Regions from separate parts of the Gordonia alkanivorans genome, predicted to be linked through region 2. Evidence: riboswitches for the same ligand, from Rfam matches in the RefSeq annotation. Region 2 holds a riboswitch; the other holds the start of a gene.
The links. A riboswitch is a leader RNA that binds a small molecule or an ion and turns the genes downstream of it on or off. The one in region 2 is predicted to bind cobalamin.

Region 1 (4,231 bases), 670 kb from region 2:
CGTCGGAGCCCGAATCAGGTTCGGTGATCGCCCAGGCGCCGACCTTCTCCATGGTGACCAGCTCGGGCAGCCAGCGCTTCTTCTGGGCGAGCGTGCCCTTGCCCCGGATCGTCGAGGCGGTCAGGCCCATGCTCACACCGAGCGAGGCGACGAGGCCCAGGCACACACCGGCAAGCTCGATGTTGACCATCATGAACATCGAACCGCCCATGCCACCACCCTCGCCGGACGATTTCTTCTTCTCCCCGTTGGCCTCTGTCTCGAGTTCCTTTTCCAGCGCGTCCTTGGCCATCGCGTCGACCCCGAAGGTCGACAGCAGCTTGCGGGTGATGTCGTACGGAGGCAGCACGCCGGACTCGAGCTCGTCGAGATGTGGCCGGATCTCCTTGTCGATGAACGCGCGCAGCGCATCCCGCACCATCAGATCTTCATCGGACCACTCGAACATCGTCACTCTCCCCAGACAGTGCCCGCCGGGGGCGAACACGTTTCAGTTTTGCCGACTCAACTGTGTCAGGAGTCACTCACGATGTCTAGGTACGTCCGCCCGATTCTGTTTCTTCAGGGCGAATTCTCAGGGGCGGCCAGTGGTAGCAGGCCGCCGGCCGGACCTCGCACCGGAAGTATCCCGTGGCGTCGTCGCACAGAAGTGCCTGCGCGACGGGCATGGCCACGACGATCGACGCCCCGACGGTGATCGTGCGGTCGCGCCAGTCGTGCACCCGTCGCACGAACGCCTCGACACTCTCGCCGCCATGGGGCCGGGCCGCCGGATCGGTGAAGAAGGCCGCGAGCTCGCGTGGATCGATGTCCTCGGGCGCCGATCCCGCCCAGTTCCCGACATCGAGCGTGCGAAGCGCGTCGTCGACCTCGACCCGACCACCCAGGAGCCGGGCGCTCTCGAGTGTCGCGGGCTCGGGCCCGCAGAAGGACACCGGCCCGACGAGGGACGCGGCGAGCGCTTCGACGTCACGGCGGCCGCGGTCGTCCAGCGACGCGTCACCGCCGAGGCGCACCGATCGATTGGGACCGGTGCGCCCGGCGGTGATGATCTGCACAGGAATGGCAGTGCGCGGTCAGCTCTGCACGGCGTCGACCGTCGGCGACGTGCTGGAGCTCTTCGACCGCGCCATCGCGCCGAGGATCAGCGCGAAGGTCACCGTCAGCACCGTCCAGAGGATCACCTGGTTGGTGATCGTGTACACGCGGAAGTCGGCGACGACGTCCGCCGGGAAGCCGGGGAACACGATCTGGCCGGCGTCGGTGCGCACCGGCTCGGGCACCTCGTCGAACGACGGCAGCAGCGCGATGGTGACGCCGACCGCGATCACGTACGCGGCACCGCCCACGACGGCCGACACCAGTCCGCCGATCCTCGGCCGCAACCACAGCGCGAGTGCGACGGCCACGATCATCAGCACGACCGACGCGATCGTGACGGTCAGGAATGCACCCGTCCGTTCCCCGATCGTGTCGTCGTCCCCGACCGCAGGCGGGTTGGCCGGGTAGGCGAAGAACGGAACACCGAAGACGGCGACGAAACCGATAGCGCCGAGCGCCCCGGCGACCGCGCGGGCATCGGTGGCCGGATACCGGTTGCCGAGGTAGCTCCACAGCACGGTGAAGGCGACCCCGAAGAACGCACCCATGCACAGGGCGAACACCAGGTTTCCGACGCCGGCGCCCAGATTCTCCTGCATGGCGCGGGTGAAGACCTCGCCGCCGTCGCCGTGCGAATGGCCGCCGACCGTATGTGCCAGCGCCTCTTCGGCTTCCGAGCGTTCACCCTCGTAGTCGACGGCCTTCGACACCACGGGTTCGAGGTAGAACCGTGCGAAGACGAACGAGATGATGCCGGCGATCAGGCCCGAGAGCAGACCTGCGCCGATGAGTTTCTTCTCCATGTGAACTTGTCCCTACGTTGTGAGAGTCAGGCCGACGAAGTGCGGTGAACGCTCAGTGGCAGGGAAAGCCGAGGAAGTGGCGGGAGTCGTGCACGAACTCGTGCACATAGGTGTTCTCCCCGAAGACCGACACGACGCCCTGGTCGTAGCCGAGGAAGTAGTAGGCGAGCCCGGCCAGGAGGACCGTGAGGCTCAGCCAGATCGCTGCGCTCGCGACCGACAGGTTCGGTACCGAAATCGCACGGGTGGGTGACTTGACTGCTTCGGCCGTACGGGGAGACGTCATGGGATTGTCCTTTCGCCGATCTCGCGTCGGTGAGTGTGTCGGATCTTTTGGCGCCGGCACGGCATCCTGACTCACGTCTTCCCCAGGCGCCGTCGAAATCCTCGACCGCGTCCGGCGTTGTCGTTCACAGTGGCGCGACCGCTCCGGATTCTCACCGGATTCCCCGTACAGGCGTGAGATGACTGTATACCCAGACCTGTCGCACATGTGAGACATAGTGGAGAGATGCCCCGCCCCTCGGTTCTCGATCGCTTCACCGCCCCCACCCGGCGATGGTTCACCGGAGCGTTCACCAAGCCGACCGCGGCCCAGAAAGGCGCCTGGACCTCGATCGCCGACGGCGCGAACACCCTGGTCATCGCCCCGACCGGGTCCGGCAAGACGCTCGCGGCATTCCTCTGGGCTCTCGACCGGCTGGCCGCCGACGCCGCCACCCGCCGTCCGGGCACGAAGGTCGTCTACATCTCGCCGCTGAAGGCGCTCGCCGTCGACGTGGAGCGCAATCTGCGCGCGCCCCTCACCGGGATCACCCGTGCGGCGCAGGAATTGGACCTGCCCGAACCGAACATTACGGTCGGTGTCCGGTCCGGCGACACCTCGGCCGCCGACCGCCGCGCTCTGGTGAAGACCCCGCCCGACATCCTGATCACCACGCCCGAGTCGCTCTACCTCATGCTGACCTCCGCGGCCCGGGAGAGCCTCACGAATGTCGAGGCGATCATCGTCGACGAGGTCCACGCGGTCGCCGCCACCAAACGCGGCACACATCTGGCCCTGACCCTCGAGCGCCTCGACGAGCTGCTCGAGAAGCCCGCCCAACGGATAGGCCTGTCGGCGACCGTGCGGCCTCCCGAGGTCGTTGCCGGGTACCTGTCCGGCTCGGCGCCCTGCCAGGTCGTCAAGCCCAAGGCCGACAAGACCTTCGATCTCCGCGTCGACGTGCCGGTCGAGGACATGGCGAACATCCCGCCGGCACCCGGCCCGGACGGCGCCGACCCGGCCGAGCTCGACGACGCATTCTCCCCCACGGCCGGTTCGCTGTGGCCGTACGTGGAGGCGTCGATCGTCGACCAGATCGAGGCCAACCGGGCGACGATCGTGTTCGCGAACTCCCGTCGGCTCGCCGAGAAGCTGACCGCGCGGCTCAACGAGATCCACGCCGAGCGGCAGGGTGTCACGCCCGAGCCCACCGCCAACCCGACGGTCGCGGGCGGGGCTCCCGCGTTCGTGATGGGCAGCGGGGCGAGTTCCGGCGCCGAGGCGGTCCTCGCGCGGGCACACCACGGTTCGGTGAGCAAGGAGCAGCGCGCGCAGATCGAGGACGACCTCAAGGCCGGTCGCCTGTCCTGCGTCGTGGCGACCAGCTCGCTCGAACTCGGTATCGACATGGGTGCGGTGGATCTCGTGATCCAGGTGGAGGCCCCGCCGTCGGTGGCCAGCGGCCTGCAGCGCATCGGCCGCGCCGGCCATCAGGTGGGCGAGATCAGCCAGGGCATCCTCTATCCCAAACACCGCACCGATCTGCTGCACTGCACGGTCACCGTCGGGCGCATGCTCGACGGTGCGATCGAGGAGATCAAGGTTCCCCAGAATCCCCTCGACATCCTCGCGCAGCAGACCATCGCGGCCGCCGCCGTCGACGATCTCGAGGTCGACCACTGGTACGAGGTCGTTCGCCGGGCGGCTCCCTACCGCGACCTCGGACGCGGGGTCTTCGACGCCACCCTCGATCTCATCGCCGGGCGGTTCCCCTCCGACGAGTTCGCCGAACTCCGGCCGCGGGTCAACTGGGACCGCGACGCGGGCGTGATCACCGGACGCCGTGGCGCCCAACGGCTCGCCGTCACCTCCGGCGGGTCCATCCCCGATCGCGGACTGTTCGGCGTCTTCATGGTCGGCGAGAAGTCCACGCGCGTGGGCGAACTCGACGAGGAGATGGTGTACGAGTCGCGGGTCGGCGATGTCTTCGCGCTGGGCGCGACGAGCTGGCGCATCGAGGACATCACCCACGACCGCGTCCTGGTGTCGCCGGCCTTCGGGC
Region 2 (4,231 bases):
GATCATCCCGCCGTCGTTGACGAACAGGCGATCGAGAGGCTGGTCGAAGGCGACCTCGGCGCCACAGTTGGTGACGGTGACGCGGTCGGTTGCGACGGCGCCGGACTCGGTGCCGCAGCCCGCTGCGATGCCCAGGACGACGGCGAGCGTGGCGTATCGGGTGATGTTGTGTCTCATCGGTTTTCCTTGGTGGCGTAGACCTGCGGTGCAGGAGAGGTGGGGGAGTCGAGCAGCAGATGGGGGAGGCCGGTCTCGGGGTGTGGCACGACGGTGCCGGACACATCGAAGACCGACGCCAGCAGCGGCGGGGTCAGCACCTCGACCGGTGGGCCGTGTGCGGTGACGCCGCCGTCGGAAATGACGGCGACGGAGTCGAAGTGGCGGAGGACGAGGTCGAGGTCGTGCATCGCGGCGATCACAGTCGCCTCGAGGTCGTCGAGGACCTGCATCAACCGCAGTCGCCAGGCCGCGTCGAGATGATTCGTCGGCTCGTCGAGCACAAGGATCGGCGTCTGCTGTGCGATTGCGCGGGCGAGCACCACCCGGTGCCGTTTACCGCCGGACAGCTGCGTACACGAACGGTGTTCCCAACCGCCCAGTCCCACCTGCTCCAGTGCGGACCGGACGATCGCGTGGTCGTCGGAGTTACGTATGGCCCAGGCGGATCGGTACGGCGTGCGTCCCAGGCCCACCGCTTCGGCGACCGTGAGTTCGGCCGACGGGTGTTCATCCTGACCGACCACCGCGATCGACAGCGCGCGACGCCGAGCCGGAAGACGATCGAGATCGTCGTCGCCCAACCGGATTCGCCCCTCGGCCGGTTGTTCGAGACCGCACAGTGTCCGCAGCAACGTGGTCTTGCCCGCCCCGTTGGGTCCGACGATGGCGAGCCGGGTTCCGGCAGGGACGTCGAGATCCACGTCGCGCAGTATCGGGCGGCCACTTCGACGGCAACTGATGGCGTTCGCGCACAGGGACATCGAGCGCTGCACGGCGCCCATCAGGCTTCGCCGCCGAACACGTACTGGCGCCGTCCCATCAGGAACAGGAAGATCGGTGCGCCGATCAGTCCGGTGACGATGCCCAGCGGCATCTCGCGAGGTGACGCGGCCACTCGTGAGATGACGTCGACCCACACCAGGAACAGTGCACCGCCGCAGACCGCTACGGGAATCATCGCGCGGTGCGTCGCACCGACGAGCAGGCGTGCCGCGTGAGGGACGATCAAGCCCACGAATCCGATTCCACCCGCGACTGAGACCAGAACGCCGACCAGGATTCCCTGGACCGCGAACAGCGCGTTTCGCATGGCGCGCAACGGAACCCCGAGAGATGTCGCGGTGTCGGTCCCGGCTGCGTAGGCGTCGAGCCAGGAGTGGATCGCGAGCATGGCGAGCACCGTGACCACGACGACAACCCCGGCGATCTGCACTTTCGCCCAGGTCGCGCCGGCGACGCTGCCCAACATCCAGAACATCACGTTGTCGGCGGCATGCGGGTCGGCCGCGGTGAAGACCAGCAGTGAGGACAGCGCCAGGAACGCCGACGACAGAACCACTCCGGAGAGGATCAGGCGTAGGGCGGTCAGTCCGCCCTGCGCCCGGGCGACGGCGTACACGGTGACCGAGGCCGCGAGCGCGCCGATCAGCGCGCCGCCGGACAACGCCCAGACACCCAGGGCGGCAAACGATCCGAGAGTGATCACCGCCGTCGCACCCACCGCGGCGCCGGCCGACACGCCCAGCAGGTACGGCTCGGCGAGCGGGTTGCGGACGAGGGCCTGCATGACGGCGCCGGCGAGCGCCAGACCGGCGCCGACGATCGCCGCGAGAACCGAACGCGGCAAACGGAGATCCCAGATGATCACGGAGTGGGCGGCGTCGAGCTCGTCGCCTCGCAGGCGCCCGGCGACGGTTCGCCAGACATCGCCGAGCGGGATGGTCTCGGCACCGAAAGCGGTGGCGATCGCGATGTTCACCAAGGTGAGCGCGAGAAGGATCAGGGCAAGGGGCAACGACGGGAGTCGCCGTACCGACATGGCGGTGGCGATCATCGTCGTGCCGTCGGGAGGACGGGACACGTGTGGAACTGCCTTTGGTCTGGGCATCTGTGCGCGAGACGCCGGGTGGACTCGACGAGAACGGCAGGTATTCGGACTCGGGTTCGTCCGAACCCGACGCCTTCCCGGGTTGCCCCAGTGGCCTGATGTCGGGTCCGTCCCCCATACCGCTGCGCGCCAGTCCTGGATTCGCACCAGGTTCCCTGGCACCCGCCTGTGCAGGTGCGACCGCTCTCACCGGTGAGGTTAGCAATACGGACACGGAGCTCTCACCGACCCGTCTCCAAGTCGTCGGGCGAGGGATGCCCGGAGGTCTTAGGCTGGGCGCTGACAGGCAACGGACAGGTGCGAATCGAACCGAGGCGAACGGTGATCTGATGGACGGACGACCCACGAAACTGGCGATCATCGGGGCGGGCGCGGTCGGCACCGCGATCGCCTACTCGGCGCTGATCCGCGGGGTCGCGCGCACGGTCGCGTTGCTGGACATCAAGGCCGCCAAGGTCACCGCCGAGGTGCTCGACCTGTCCCACGGTCTGGAGTTCGTACCGCGCGCCGACATCATCGGCTCCAACGACGTGTCGGTGTGCGCCGACGCCGACGTCGTCGTGTTCACCGCCGGAGCCAAGCAGAAGCCGGGACAGTCCCGACTCGAATTAGCCGAGGCCACAATCGGTTTGACGCGCGCCATCCTGCCGGATGTGCTCGAGGTGGCACCGAACGCGATCTACCTGATGGTGACCAACCCGGTGGACGTCGTCACCCATGCGGCGCAGAAGATCACCGGCCTGCCGCCGAATCAGCTGTTCGGGTCGGGAACCGTGCTGGACTCGTCGCGGCTGCGGTTCCTCGTCGCGCAGCACTGCGGGGTAGCGGTGCAGAGTGTGCACTCGTATGTCGTCGGCGAGCACGGTGACAGCGAGATCCCGCTGTGGTCGTCGGCGACGATCGGTGGCGTGCCGCTGACGTCGTGGACGCCGCTACCGGGGCGTCCGGAGATGGATGCCGTTGCACGGGAGCGTATCCGGGACGAGGTCGTGCACGCCGCCTACGCCATCATCGAGGGGAAGGGGGCCACCAACTACGCCATCGGCCTCGCCGCCACCCGTATCGTCGAAGCCGTTCTGAACGACGAACACCGGGTGCTCCCGGTGTCCACGGTCGCCTCCGGATTCCCCGGGCTCGATGATGTGTGTCTCTCCCTGCCGACCGTCGTCGACCGCGGTGGTGCGCAGACGCGCCTCGAGGTGCCGCTGTCGCCGGACGAGGAAGCCGGTCTGCTCGCCTCGGCGGAGACGCTACGCCGGATGCAGGCGCGATTCGGGTTGTAGGGGCAGGCACTGTCCATCGGGTGGACCAATCTCGGTGCTCCATGCCGGTGCGGCATCCTCGCCGGGGTAGTTTCACCTGGTCACATCGGTGGAAGAGAAGGTTCGACGATGAGTGGTTCGCGGAAGACGGTTCTGGGTCTTGTCGCTGCGGCGTCGATGGCGATCGCGCCGCTGATGGTGGCGGCACCTGCATCGGCGGCGACCGACTACGCCAACTGCGCGGCACTCAACGCCGACTACCCGCACGGCGCCGGCGAGCCCGGCGCCGTCGACTCGACCTCCGGCACGCCGGTTACGAACTTCACCGTCGACCAGGCCCTCTACGACGCCAACGACGAGAGCGACCGCGACAAGGACGGCATCGCCTGCGAGCAGAACTGACCCTTCGGTCACACACTGTGCGTGAGGGTCTCCGACCTGGCTTTTTCTGCTCGCCTGCAGTCCGATGGAACCGATCGGGCGCGCAGATAGTCTGAACTACATGCGCGACGACAAGCTGCTCACCCGGATCTCCGCCCTCCTGCGGCAGGCGGAGAACACCGACAACGAGCATGAGGCCGAGACGTTCATGCAGGCCGCACAACGCCTTGCCACGGCGTCGTCGATCGATCTCGCCGTGGCCCGCGCGCACGATCCCGCCGCGCGTAAGCAGGTCACCCCGATCTCGCGGCAGATCAAGATCGGCGAGCCGGGTAAGCGTGGCCTGCGCACCTACGTGCAATTGTTCGTGGCGATCACCATGGCCAACGACGTGACCGTCGACGTCGCGAGCAACTCGACCTTCGTCCTCGCCTACGGGTACGAGGCCGACATCGACGCCTGCGAGGCGCTCTACACGTCG

Region 1: another riboswitch for cobalamin. It lies ahead of C5O27_RS18915 (CbtB domain-containing protein); the one in region 2 lies ahead of C5O27_RS22000 (FecCD family ABC transporter permease).

The regions. Positions count from the first base shown of each region.
Region 1 is NZ_CP027114.1:4,168,882-4,173,112, forward strand. Features, by position in the region: gene C5O27_RS18900 (acyl-CoA dehydrogenase family protein) at 1-448, opposite strand, end outside; gene C5O27_RS18905 (histidine phosphatase family protein) at 534-1,058, opposite strand; gene C5O27_RS18910 (CbtA family protein) at 1,077-1,904, opposite strand; gene C5O27_RS18915 (CbtB domain-containing protein) at 1,957-2,190, opposite strand; cobalamin riboswitch at 2,229-2,406, opposite strand; gene C5O27_RS18920 (ATP-dependent helicase) at 2,416-4,231, shown strand, end outside.
Region 2 is NZ_CP027114.1:4,838,371-4,842,601, reverse strand. Features, by position in the region: gene C5O27_RS22010 (ABC transporter substrate-binding protein) at 1-177, opposite strand, end outside; gene C5O27_RS22005 (ABC transporter ATP-binding protein) at 174-1,001, opposite strand; gene C5O27_RS22000 (FecCD family ABC transporter permease) at 1,001-2,053, opposite strand; cobalamin riboswitch at 2,126-2,307, opposite strand; gene C5O27_RS21995 (L-lactate dehydrogenase) at 2,437-3,390, shown strand; gene C5O27_RS21990 (excalibur calcium-binding domain-containing protein) at 3,499-3,771, shown strand; gene C5O27_RS21985 (DUF2786 domain-containing protein) at 3,872-4,231, shown strand, end outside.